Regions from separate parts of the Micromonospora sp. BQ32 genome, predicted to be linked through region 2. Evidence: predicted binding sites of a transcription regulator. Region 2 holds the regulator's gene; the other holds the start of a gene.
The links. The regulator HspR, encoded in region 2, represses chaperone genes until heat shock. The targets are predictions, from matches to a motif close to TTGAGTNNNNNNNACTCAA.
Positions count from the first base shown of each region.

Region 1: a site for HspR is predicted at 1,661-1,679, ahead of lon (endopeptidase La). Genes of this name have one in related genera too.

Region 1 covers NZ_JCADBI010000018.1:73,860-78,677, reverse strand. Annotated here, with positions in the region: gene lon (endopeptidase La) at 1-1,637, opposite strand, end outside; gene AC5L30_RS27575 (manganese catalase) at 1,779-2,648, opposite strand; gene AC5L30_RS27570 (sensor histidine kinase) at 2,732-3,463, opposite strand; gene AC5L30_RS27565 (response regulator) at 3,562-4,170, shown strand; gene AC5L30_RS27560 (histone-like nucleoid-structuring protein Lsr2) at 4,316-4,663, shown strand; gene AC5L30_RS27555 (hypothetical protein) at 4,793-4,818, opposite strand, start outside.
Region 2 covers NZ_JCADBI010000002.1:39,881-44,698, reverse strand. Annotated here, with positions in the region: gene AC5L30_RS03755 (epoxide hydrolase family protein) at 1-276, shown strand, start outside; gene AC5L30_RS03750 (cation:proton antiporter regulatory subunit) at 481-981, shown strand; gene AC5L30_RS03745 (cation:proton antiporter) at 987-2,201, shown strand; partial or broken gene AC5L30_RS03740 (GNAT family N-acetyltransferase) at 2,190-2,429, opposite strand; gene AC5L30_RS03735 (hypothetical protein) at 2,548-2,979, shown strand; gene AC5L30_RS03730 (hypothetical protein) at 3,064-3,258, opposite strand; gene AC5L30_RS03725 (heat shock protein transcriptional repressor HspR) at 3,397-3,837, opposite strand; gene dnaJ (molecular chaperone DnaJ) at 3,868-4,818, opposite strand, start outside.

The DNA.
Region 1 (4,818 bases), on a different contig from region 2:
ACCTTGCGCAGGATCTTGGCCAGGGCACGCTCGAGCTGCCGGACACCGGCCTCCCGGGTGTACTCCCCCGCGATCAACGCGAGAGCCTCGTCGGCGACGCCGACCTCGTCGGCGGTCAGCCCGGCCCGCTCCCGCTGCCGGGGCAGCAGGTGGTCGCGGGCGATGGCGACCTTCTCGTCCTCGGTGTACCCGTCCAGGGTGACTAGCTCCATCCGGTCCAGCAGGGGGCCGGGGATGGACTCCACCACGTTGGCGGTGGCCAGGAAGAGCACGTCGGACAGGTCGAGGTCGACCTCCAGGTAGTGATCCCGGAAGGTGTGGTTCTGGGCCGGGTCGAGCACCTCCAGCAGGGCGGCGGCCGGGTCACCGGCGTAGCCGGCGGCCAGCTTGTCCACCTCGTCGAGGAGCACGACCGGGTTCATCGAACCGGCCTCGCGCAACGCGCGGACGATTCGGCCGGGCAGCGCCCCCACGTAGGTGCGCCGGTGCCCGCGGATCTCCGCCTCGTCGCGGACGCCGCCGAGCGAGACCCGGACGAAGTTACGCCCGAGCGCCCGCGCCACGGACTCGCCGAGGCTGGTCTTACCCACCCCGGGCGGACCGGCGAGGGCGAGGACCGCGCCGGAGCCACGACCGCCGACCACACCGAGGTTGCGCTCGGCGCGCCGGTTGCGCACCGCCAGGTACTCCAGGATGCGGTCCTTCACGTCGGCCAGGCCGGCGTGGTCGGCGTCGAGCACCGCCCGGGCCGCGGCCAGGTCGGTGTTGTCCTCGGTACGCGTGCCCCACGGCATCTCGAGCACGGTGTCCAGCCAGGTACGGATCCAGCCCGCCTCCGGGGAGGCGTCACTGGCCCGCTCCAGCTTGCCGACCTCGCGCATGGCCGCCTCGCGTACCTTCTCCGGCAGCTCGGCGGACTCCACCCGGGACCGGTAGTCGGCGGAGCCGTCCGGCTCGTCCTCGCCCAGTTCCTTGCGGATCGCGGCCAGCTGCTGGCGCAGCAGGAACTCGCGCTGGGACTTCTCCAGCCCCTCGCGGACATCGCTGTTGATCTGCTCGGTGACCTCCTGCTCGGCCAGGTAGTCCTTCACCCAGCCGACCAGCAGCTCCAGCCGGGCGGTGACGTCCGGCGCGGCCAGCAGTTCGTTCTTCTGCTCCAGCGTCAGCCAGGGCGCGTAACCGGCCGAGTCGGCCAGTTCGGAAAGGTCGGTCATCCGCTCCACCGCGTCGATGACCTGCCAGGCGCCCCGCTGCTGGAGCACGGAGGTCACCAGGGCGCGGTACTCGCGGGCGAGTTCCCGGGCCCGACCGGCGTAGGCGGGTTCGTCGAGTTCGGTCGCCTCGACCCAGAGGGCGGCGCCGGGACCGGGCACGCCGGAGCCGATCCGGGCCCGGGACAGGCCACGGATGACGGCGGCGGGCTCACCCTCGGGCAGCCGGCCGACCTTCTCGATGGTGGCGACCACGCCGACCGGCCCGTACTCGCCGTCGATGCGCGGCACGGCCAGCAGCTTGCGGTCGCCGGTCGCGCGCGCCGCGTCGATCGCGGCCTGGGTGGTGGGGTCGAGGGTCACCGGGATGACCATGCCGGGCAGCAGCACGGCGTCGGTCAGGGGAAGTACCGGAAGAGTTGCCATCGAACACCTGCTATCGCGTTGAGTTGAGCGTGTCTCACTCAAGTAACAAAGCGTTCCCCTTGTTCCGCCCTGTGACCCAGACCACTCTTCCACCCGGTCCGGTGGGTCGCCCGGGACCGGCGGGCGACCCGACGAGACACCTCAGGCGAGCTTGCCCTTCACCGTGTTCACCACCGAGCCGGCCACCCCCGGGTTGGTGCCGTACAGGCGAGGGTCACCCGGGGGCAGCACCGGCTCCGGCGCGTTCGCCCGCGGGTTGTCGTCGTACCGGAACTCGCCCTTGCCGTCCGGCGATGGCCCGGACGCCCAGCGCCCCTGGGCGGCGTCGGTGCCCGAGGAGAAGCCCAGGTAGGTGTAGCTGTACTCCTCGGTGAGCTCGCCCGAGTCCGGGAACGCCTCCGGCACCGGCATCTCCTCCAACCCGTCCTCCTTGAGCTGCTCGATCGCCGCCAGCCACATGTTCTGGTGCATCGTGTCGCGGGCCAACAGGAAGCGCAGCATCTGCTTGACGCCCGGGTCGTCGGTCATGTGGAACAACCGGGCGACCTGGAGCCGACCCTGCGCCTCGGCGGTGACGTTGAGCTGGAAATCGGCCAACAGGTTGCCGCTGGCGGTGATGAACGCGCCGTTCCAGGGCACCCCGTTGGAGTCGGTGGGCAGGGCGCCACCCCCGCCGTGGATGAAGTGCGCCGGGTTCTCGCCGGCGTAGGTCGCCGCGCCTCCGGGGTCCTCCGCGATCCCCTCGGTCAGCGACAGCGGCGCGTTGTCCAACAGCCGGGTGATCATCGTGACGATCATCTCGACGTGGCCCATCTCCTCGGTGCCGACATCGAGCAACAGATCCTTGTACTTGCCGGGCAGCCGGCAGTTCCAACCCTGGAAGAGATACTGGTTGGCGACGGTCATCTCGCCCCACTTGCCGCCCAGCACCTCCTGCAACCGGCGGGCGAACGCCGCGTCCGGGCCGTCCGGTTTGGCCTCGAACTGCAGATCCTTGACGTGGCTGAACATCCAACCTCCTCGGTACCAGAAACAGGTAGCGAGGCCGTTCCCGCCCCACTGACCCGAGCGGGCCAACCGGTGTCCCGCCCGGGTCAGCGCAGCGGGCGAGCCATCGGCAGCAGCACCTCCAGCGCCACTCCACGGGGTCGCAGCCGGTGCGCCCGCAACGCTCCCCCGTCCGTCGCGACGAGCTGCCGCGCGATCCACAGGCCCAGACCGGACATCCCGACCGCTGGCGCCGGACGCCGCAACGCGACCAGCAGCGCATCGTCGACCCGACCCTCGTCGGTGACCAGAATGCTCAGGCCAGGGCCGCGCAGGGTGGCGTAGAGCCCGACCTGCCCGTCCGGCGGCCCGTGCCGCAACGCGTTCTGCACCAGGTTGACCAGCACCTGTCGAGTTCGTCCGGCCGGCACCGGGCAGGAGGCCGCCCGCCGGGTGGCCCGCGCCCGCCGACGGCCGACCGGCACCAGCGCGGCGGCCTCCCGCAGGATGCCCGCCAGCGCGACGGCCGGCTCCGGCTGCGGGCTCAGCGTCAGCACGCCCGTGCTGGCGGTCGCGTCGCGCAGCAGGCTCTGCAGGTGGGCGGCCTGGTCGCGGGCCAGCTCGATGATCGCCCGCCGGTCGTCACTGGTCAGCTCGCGACGCTCGTCGGCCAGCGCGCGGGTCAGCGAGGTCAGGGTGCTGATCGGCGTCCGGAACTCGTGGCACAACACCCGCAGCAGCAACTCCGACTCGGCCTCCGGCGATCGCCTCTCACCGGGTGTCGGCTCGATGTGGCGCAACCCTCGCAGCAGGTCCCGCAAACCGTGCCGTACGCGCATCCACCCGACTCCCCTCGTTTGGTGCGAACCCGCATGATCGGTACCCGCTGGGGAACGGCCCAGACATGCCGGGAGCCTCCACCTTGCGACTCGTTGTCGTGGACGATCACCCTCTTTTCGTCCGCGGCCTGGAGTTGCTGCTCCCGATCACCACCGACGGCCGCGCCGAGGTGGTCGCCTCGACCGGCGACGCCGCCGCGGCGGCGGCGGTGGTCAGCAACTGCTGCCCCGACCTGGCCCTGGTCGACCTGAACATGCCGCCACCCGGTGGCATCCGGGCGGTCGCCGCGATCCGGCGGACCACCCCACGGGTGCGGGTGGTCGCGATGTCCGGTTCCGCCGAGCCCGCATCGGCGGTGGAGGCGCTGCGGGCCGGTGCCGAGGGGTTCCTGCCCAAGACCAGCGAACCGGAGGAGTTGCTGCCCCCACTGCTGGCCATCCTCGACGGCTGGGCGGTGCTCCCGGCCGAGCTGCTGCGCGCCATACTGCGGCCCAACCGCTCCTCCCCGGTCGACCTGGACGGCGAGGAACGGCGGCTGCTGCGGGCAATCGCCGCCGGCCGCAGCACCGTCGACATCGCCGAAGAACTGCACGTCTCCGAACGGACGGTGAAACGGATGACCGCCGCGTTGCTGCGAAAGTTGCGGGTCTCGAACCGGGCCGAGGCCGCCGCCGTCGCCGGTCACAGCGGCATCCTCGGGGAATGAAGCCCTCGCGTTCAGACCGATTCACGGTTTTGCTCGGTAACGGAATCGCGACGCGCCGAATGAATGGAAGGCATATTGTTGCGGATTACCGGGGTGATAGGTCAGACTTTGGACACATCCCGCCGCACACAGGGAGTAATCGGCAATGGCGAGAAAAGTAATCACGGTCCTGACCGACGACCTCGACGGTGGGAAGGCCGACCGGACGGTCGAGTTCAGTCTCGACGGCGTGGCCTACACGATCGATGTCTCCGACGAGAATGCCGGCGTCCTGCGCAAGGCGCTCGATCCGTACATCAATGCGGGTCGGCGGATCGGGCGCGGTCCGGTGGAGAGCGCCCGTTCAGTCCGGCGACCGGGGCGACCCACCGGCGCGGGAATGGATCGGGAGCAGAACCGAGCCATCCGGGAATGGGCCGTCAAGAACGGCTACAAGATTTCCGAGCGGGGCCGGATCCCGGTTGAGGTGGTCGAGGCGTACAAGAGCCGCTGAAGCGACTCGACGACGAGGCCCCGCCGGAAACGGCGGGGCCCCGCCGTTTGTCCGGGCACCCGTGACGAGGCGGCGGCCGGCCACCCCGGGTTGTCACCCCGGGTGGCCGGCCGCCGTCGGTACGTCAGCTCAGTTGACGTCGATGCGCACCGAGT
Region 2 (4,818 bases):
ACGGCCGCCTCGGCGATCCGGCTCTACTGGGAGGACGCGCACGCCGGCGAGCCGCCGACCGAGCCGACCACCGCTCCGACCGCGCTGGCCATGTTCCCCGGCGACTTCCAGTCGATCCGCCGCTTCGCCGAGCGGGACCACGCGAACATCGTCCGGTGGACGGCGTACGAGACCGACGTCGCCGGTCGCGGCGACGTCGGCGGCCACTACGCGGCCCACCAGGCCACCGACGTTCTGGTCACCGACATCCGCGAGTTCTTCGCCAGCCTCCGCTGACCCGAATTGATCGGTGCCCGCTCCGCTCGACCGGGGCGGGCGCCGACCGCTTGATCCACTCGACTTCCAGAAAGTCGCGGTATCCGGACCGCCAGGACACCGCGACATCATGAAAACCGAGTCGATCACGGTCGGATGCCTCGGCCCGAGGGGCGCCGTCTGTCCAAGATCTGCGATCTGTTCACAAAGCGGTAGCCTTGGAGAGTGCGAGTACGTGTCGAGCAGACCGCCTTACCCGGGATCGGGGTACGTCACGATCTGGTGACGGAGTCCGGACGCCGCCTGGGCGTCGTTTCCCACCGCAACGGCCGCCGTGATCTCGTCCTCTACGATCCCGACGACCCTGACGCCTGCCAGTCGGACATCCCGCTGACCGACGACGAGGCCGAGGCTCTGGCCGACATTCTTGGCGCGTCGCTGATGCTCGGTCAGCTCTCCGGGCTCCGCGAGCAGGCCGCCGGTCTGCTCACCGAGCAGATCGCCATCACGGCCGGTTCCCCGTACGTCAACCGGAAGCTCGGCGACACCAAGGCGCGTACCCGCACCAGCGCCTCCATCGTGGCAGTGCTGCGCGAAGGCGAAGTGATCGTCTCGCCACTCCCCTCCTTCCGCTTCGCGGCCGGCGACGTGGTGGTCGTTGTCGGGACCCGACGGGGTCTCGACGGCGTGTCCGCCATCCTCGCCGACAGTGACCCGGACGGCTGAGGCGGATGCACGATTCCACCACTCTGCTCGTCGAAGTCGGCGCGCTGCTGCTGCTGCTTGGCGTCCTCGGTCGGCTCAGCCGCCGGGTGGGCCTGTCACCCATCCCGCTCTACCTGCTCGCCGGGCTGGCGTTCGGGCACGGTGGGCTACTTCCGCTCGCCGCCAGCGAGGAGTTCTTCGCGGTGGGCGCCGAGATCGGCGTCATCCTGCTGCTGGTGATGCTCGGCCTGGAGTACTCAGCCAACGAACTGGTCGGCAACCTCCGGTCGGCGGCCCCCGCAGGGCTGATCGACGGCGTGTTCAACGCGCTGCCCGGCGCGGCTTTCGCCCTACTGCTCGGTTGGGACTGGGTCGCCGCCCTGGTACTCGGCGGCATCACCTGGGTCTCCTCCTCGGGCGTGATCGCCAAGGTCCTCGCCGACCTGGGACGACTCGGTAACCGGGAGACCCCGGTGATCCTCTCGGTCCTGGTGATCGAGGACCTGGCGATGGCGCTCTACCTGCCGCTGGTCACCGCCGTCCTGGCCGGCACCGGCCTGCTCGGTGGCGGCATCGCGCTCGCCGTCGCGGTGGGCACGGTGCTGCTCGTCCTGGTGGTCGCCATCCGGTACGGCCACCTCATCTCCTCTGCCCTGTCGGCGAAGGACCCGGAGGCGCTGCTCCTCGGCGTACTCGGTCTGACCCTGCTGATCGCCGGTCTCGCGGCGAAGCTCCAGGTGTCGGCGGCGGTCGGCGCGTTCCTGGTCGGCATCGCGCTCTCCGGCCCGGTGGCACACCACGCGACCGAACTGCTCTCGCCGCTGCGCGACCTGTTCGCGGCAGTGTTCTTCGTCTTCTTCGGCCTGGTCACCGACCCACGGGACATTCCGCCGGTGCTGCTGCCGGCGCTCGCGTTGGCCGTGGTCACCATGGCGACGAAGACGCTCACCGGTTACCTCGCCGCCCGCCGGGTCGGCATCGCCGAACCCGGTCGGTGGCGGGCCGGCCTGGCACTCGTACCGCGAGGTGAGTTCTCCATCGTCATCGCCGGGCTCGCGGTGGCCGCCGGAAGCGTCGAGCCGCGGTTGGCGGCTCTGGCCGCGACGTACGTCCTGATCACCGTGGTGACCGGGCCGATTCTGGCCCGGCTGCCCGACTTCCCGTGGTTCAAGCGGTGGCTGCGCACCCGCGCGGCGGCCCAGCGGCGGGAGCCGACCCCGGTCGTCGACTCACTTCACTGAGCTCCACCTGAACGCTGCGGCTGCATGGGTCGCGCGCTCGCGGAGGTAGAAGCGGTGCGCCTCGGTTCGGGCCAGACCGGACTCCAGGAAGACGTAGTCGGCGCCCTGTTCGTGCGCCCACGCCCTGGCCGCCCCCAGGAGCCTTGAGCCGACACGCTGGGAGCGCCAGTCGGGGTGTACAGCGAGATCCTCGATCGAAGCCCGACGGACCCGCCCATGCCAACGGTTGCGGAATTGCTCCCCATGGGGACTACCGCAGCACCCGGCGGCGGGTTACCGTTTCGCCCCAGCAGCCAGGGTCCGCAGGCAGCGTTGCCAGACGCGGGCGAGAGCGGAAGGTTGGCCGGTGAGCGTGCAAGAGTCGACGTTCCACGGCTTCGCCAACCCCGTCGATCCGACTCCGGCGGAGTTGCGAGCTTGGGCGTACAAGCCCGATTCGGTGCCGTTGGCCTCGATGCCACCCGACTGGGACCTGCTGGTCTCCGGCGACCGACTGGTGTTGACGCTTTTCGAGTTAGCCATGGATCCGACCTGCCCGGCCCGGCGTTTCGCGCTGCACTGCCTCTACATCTACGCGGCCGACGGCATCCGGACGAACTTCCGCGCCCACCCGAAGCGCCGCTTCCGCAAGCTCGTCGAACAGGCCGAGCGTGACGGCGACGAGCTGATGAAGGTCTGGGCGCACAACGGCCGGGTGCTTTTGGCTCGACCGGATCTCTTCGTCTACCGGGACTGGTGCGAGGGCGGCCTGGTCCGCGAAAACCGCCGCCTCGGCTGAGACAGCGAACGGGCCGCGAGACCCCCGATGACGGCGAACGGGTCGGGACCCCCCGTGAGTCCCGGCCCGCACGTCGGTCACCGGTCAGTCCTGCTTGCGTTCCGCCTCGCCGCGGCCCCGCTCGCCGGCGTGGTTGCCGTCCTCAGCGAACCGGCCGGCGATGATCCGGTCCCGGTAGGTCCCCTTGGTCACCTTGTCGAACTTCTCGCGGACGGTCTCGGCCAGGTTCTCCAACCGGTCCTCCGTCTGCTGGGCCACCTTCTTCGCCGGCTCCGCCATCGCTTCCCCCTCGCCATGCCGGTAGGTCCGGATTAAGCCGATTGGACCCTTATCGACAGGCTAACCGAAGCGGCCCGGACCCCGCCGGGAAATCCAGCGCGGTCCGGGCCGAGAAGACAGATCCGGGTGAGTGGCAGGTCAGCGATCAGGTGCACGGCGGGGACGCCACACCACCAGGGCGGTGGAGGTGCGGTTGGTCGGCACCAGATCCCGGCCCGGGAAGCGGGCCAGCGACTCCAGCTCGGCCACCCGGCGGTACGCGGCGTCCAGCTCGGCCTCCAACCGGGCCACCCGCTGCTGCGCCTGCTCCAGCAGCCGCTCCAGCCCGATGATCCGCTTGACGCCGGCCAGGTTGATCCCGTCGTCCTGGCTGAGCCGCTGCACCTCGCGCAGCAGCACCACGTCCCGGACGCTGTAGCGACGCCCGCCGCCAGCGGCCCGCCCGGGCTGCACCAGCCCCAGCCGGTCGTACTGGCGCAGGGTCTGCGGGTGCATCCCCGCCATCCGCGCCGCCACCGAGATCATCAGCACCTTGGCCTCGTAGGCAGGGTCGCCCGAACCGAGGAACTCGCCCGACATCCCGCTCACCTCCGCGTCCATTCCACCGGACTAACTGACTCGACGCACCCGTGCGTCGAGATGTTCCCGTGCCGCCGGCGGGGTCTGCTCGGCGAACGACTCCAGCGCCGTGCGCGCCTCGTCCGACAAGCGGGCCGGCACCACCACGTCCAACGTGACCAGCAGGTCACCGGCCTGCCCGTCGCGGCGGACCACACCCTTGCCGCGGGCCCGCAGCACCCGCCCGCTCGGCGTCCCCGGCGGAACCCGCAGGGTCACCGCGCCGTCGAGCGTGGGCACCCGCAGGTCCGTGCCGAGCACGGCCTCCGCGAAGGTGACCGGCACAGTCAGCGTCAGGTCGTCTCCGGTACGCCCAAACAGCTCGTCCGGCCGAACCTTGACCTGCACGAAGAGGTCACCGGCCGGGCCACCGCGCTCGCCCGGCTCGCCGCGCCCGGCCAACCGGATGCGTTGACCGTCGGCCACCCCGGCCGGGAAGCGCACGTTCATGGTGCGGGTCTTCGTGACACCGCCACTGCCGTGGCACTCCGGGCACTTCTCCTCGACCACGGTGCCGACACCCTGGCAGTTGCGGCACGGCTCGGAGAAGCTGAACGACCCCTGGTTGCGGGTGGTCACGCCGGCGCCATGACAGACCGGGCAGGTCCGCGGCTGGGTGCCGGGCTTGGCCCCGTTGCCATGGCAGGTGTCACAGACTCCCGGCGCGCGCAGCGTCAGGGGCAGCGTCACCCCACGCACCGCGTCGCCGAAGTCCAGCGCCACCTCGGTCTCCACGTCCCGACCACGGGCCGGACCGCGTGGCGCGGCCTGCCCACCGGCCTGCCCCCCGCTGAAGATCGAGCTGAACAGGTCCTGGAAGCCGGCGCCTCCGAAGCGGCGATCGCCGCCCCCGGCGCCGCCGAACATGTCGGAGACGTCGAACGGCATGCCGCCCGGCTGGCCCCCACCCCGGGCGCCACGCCGGAACGCGCCCGAGCCGAA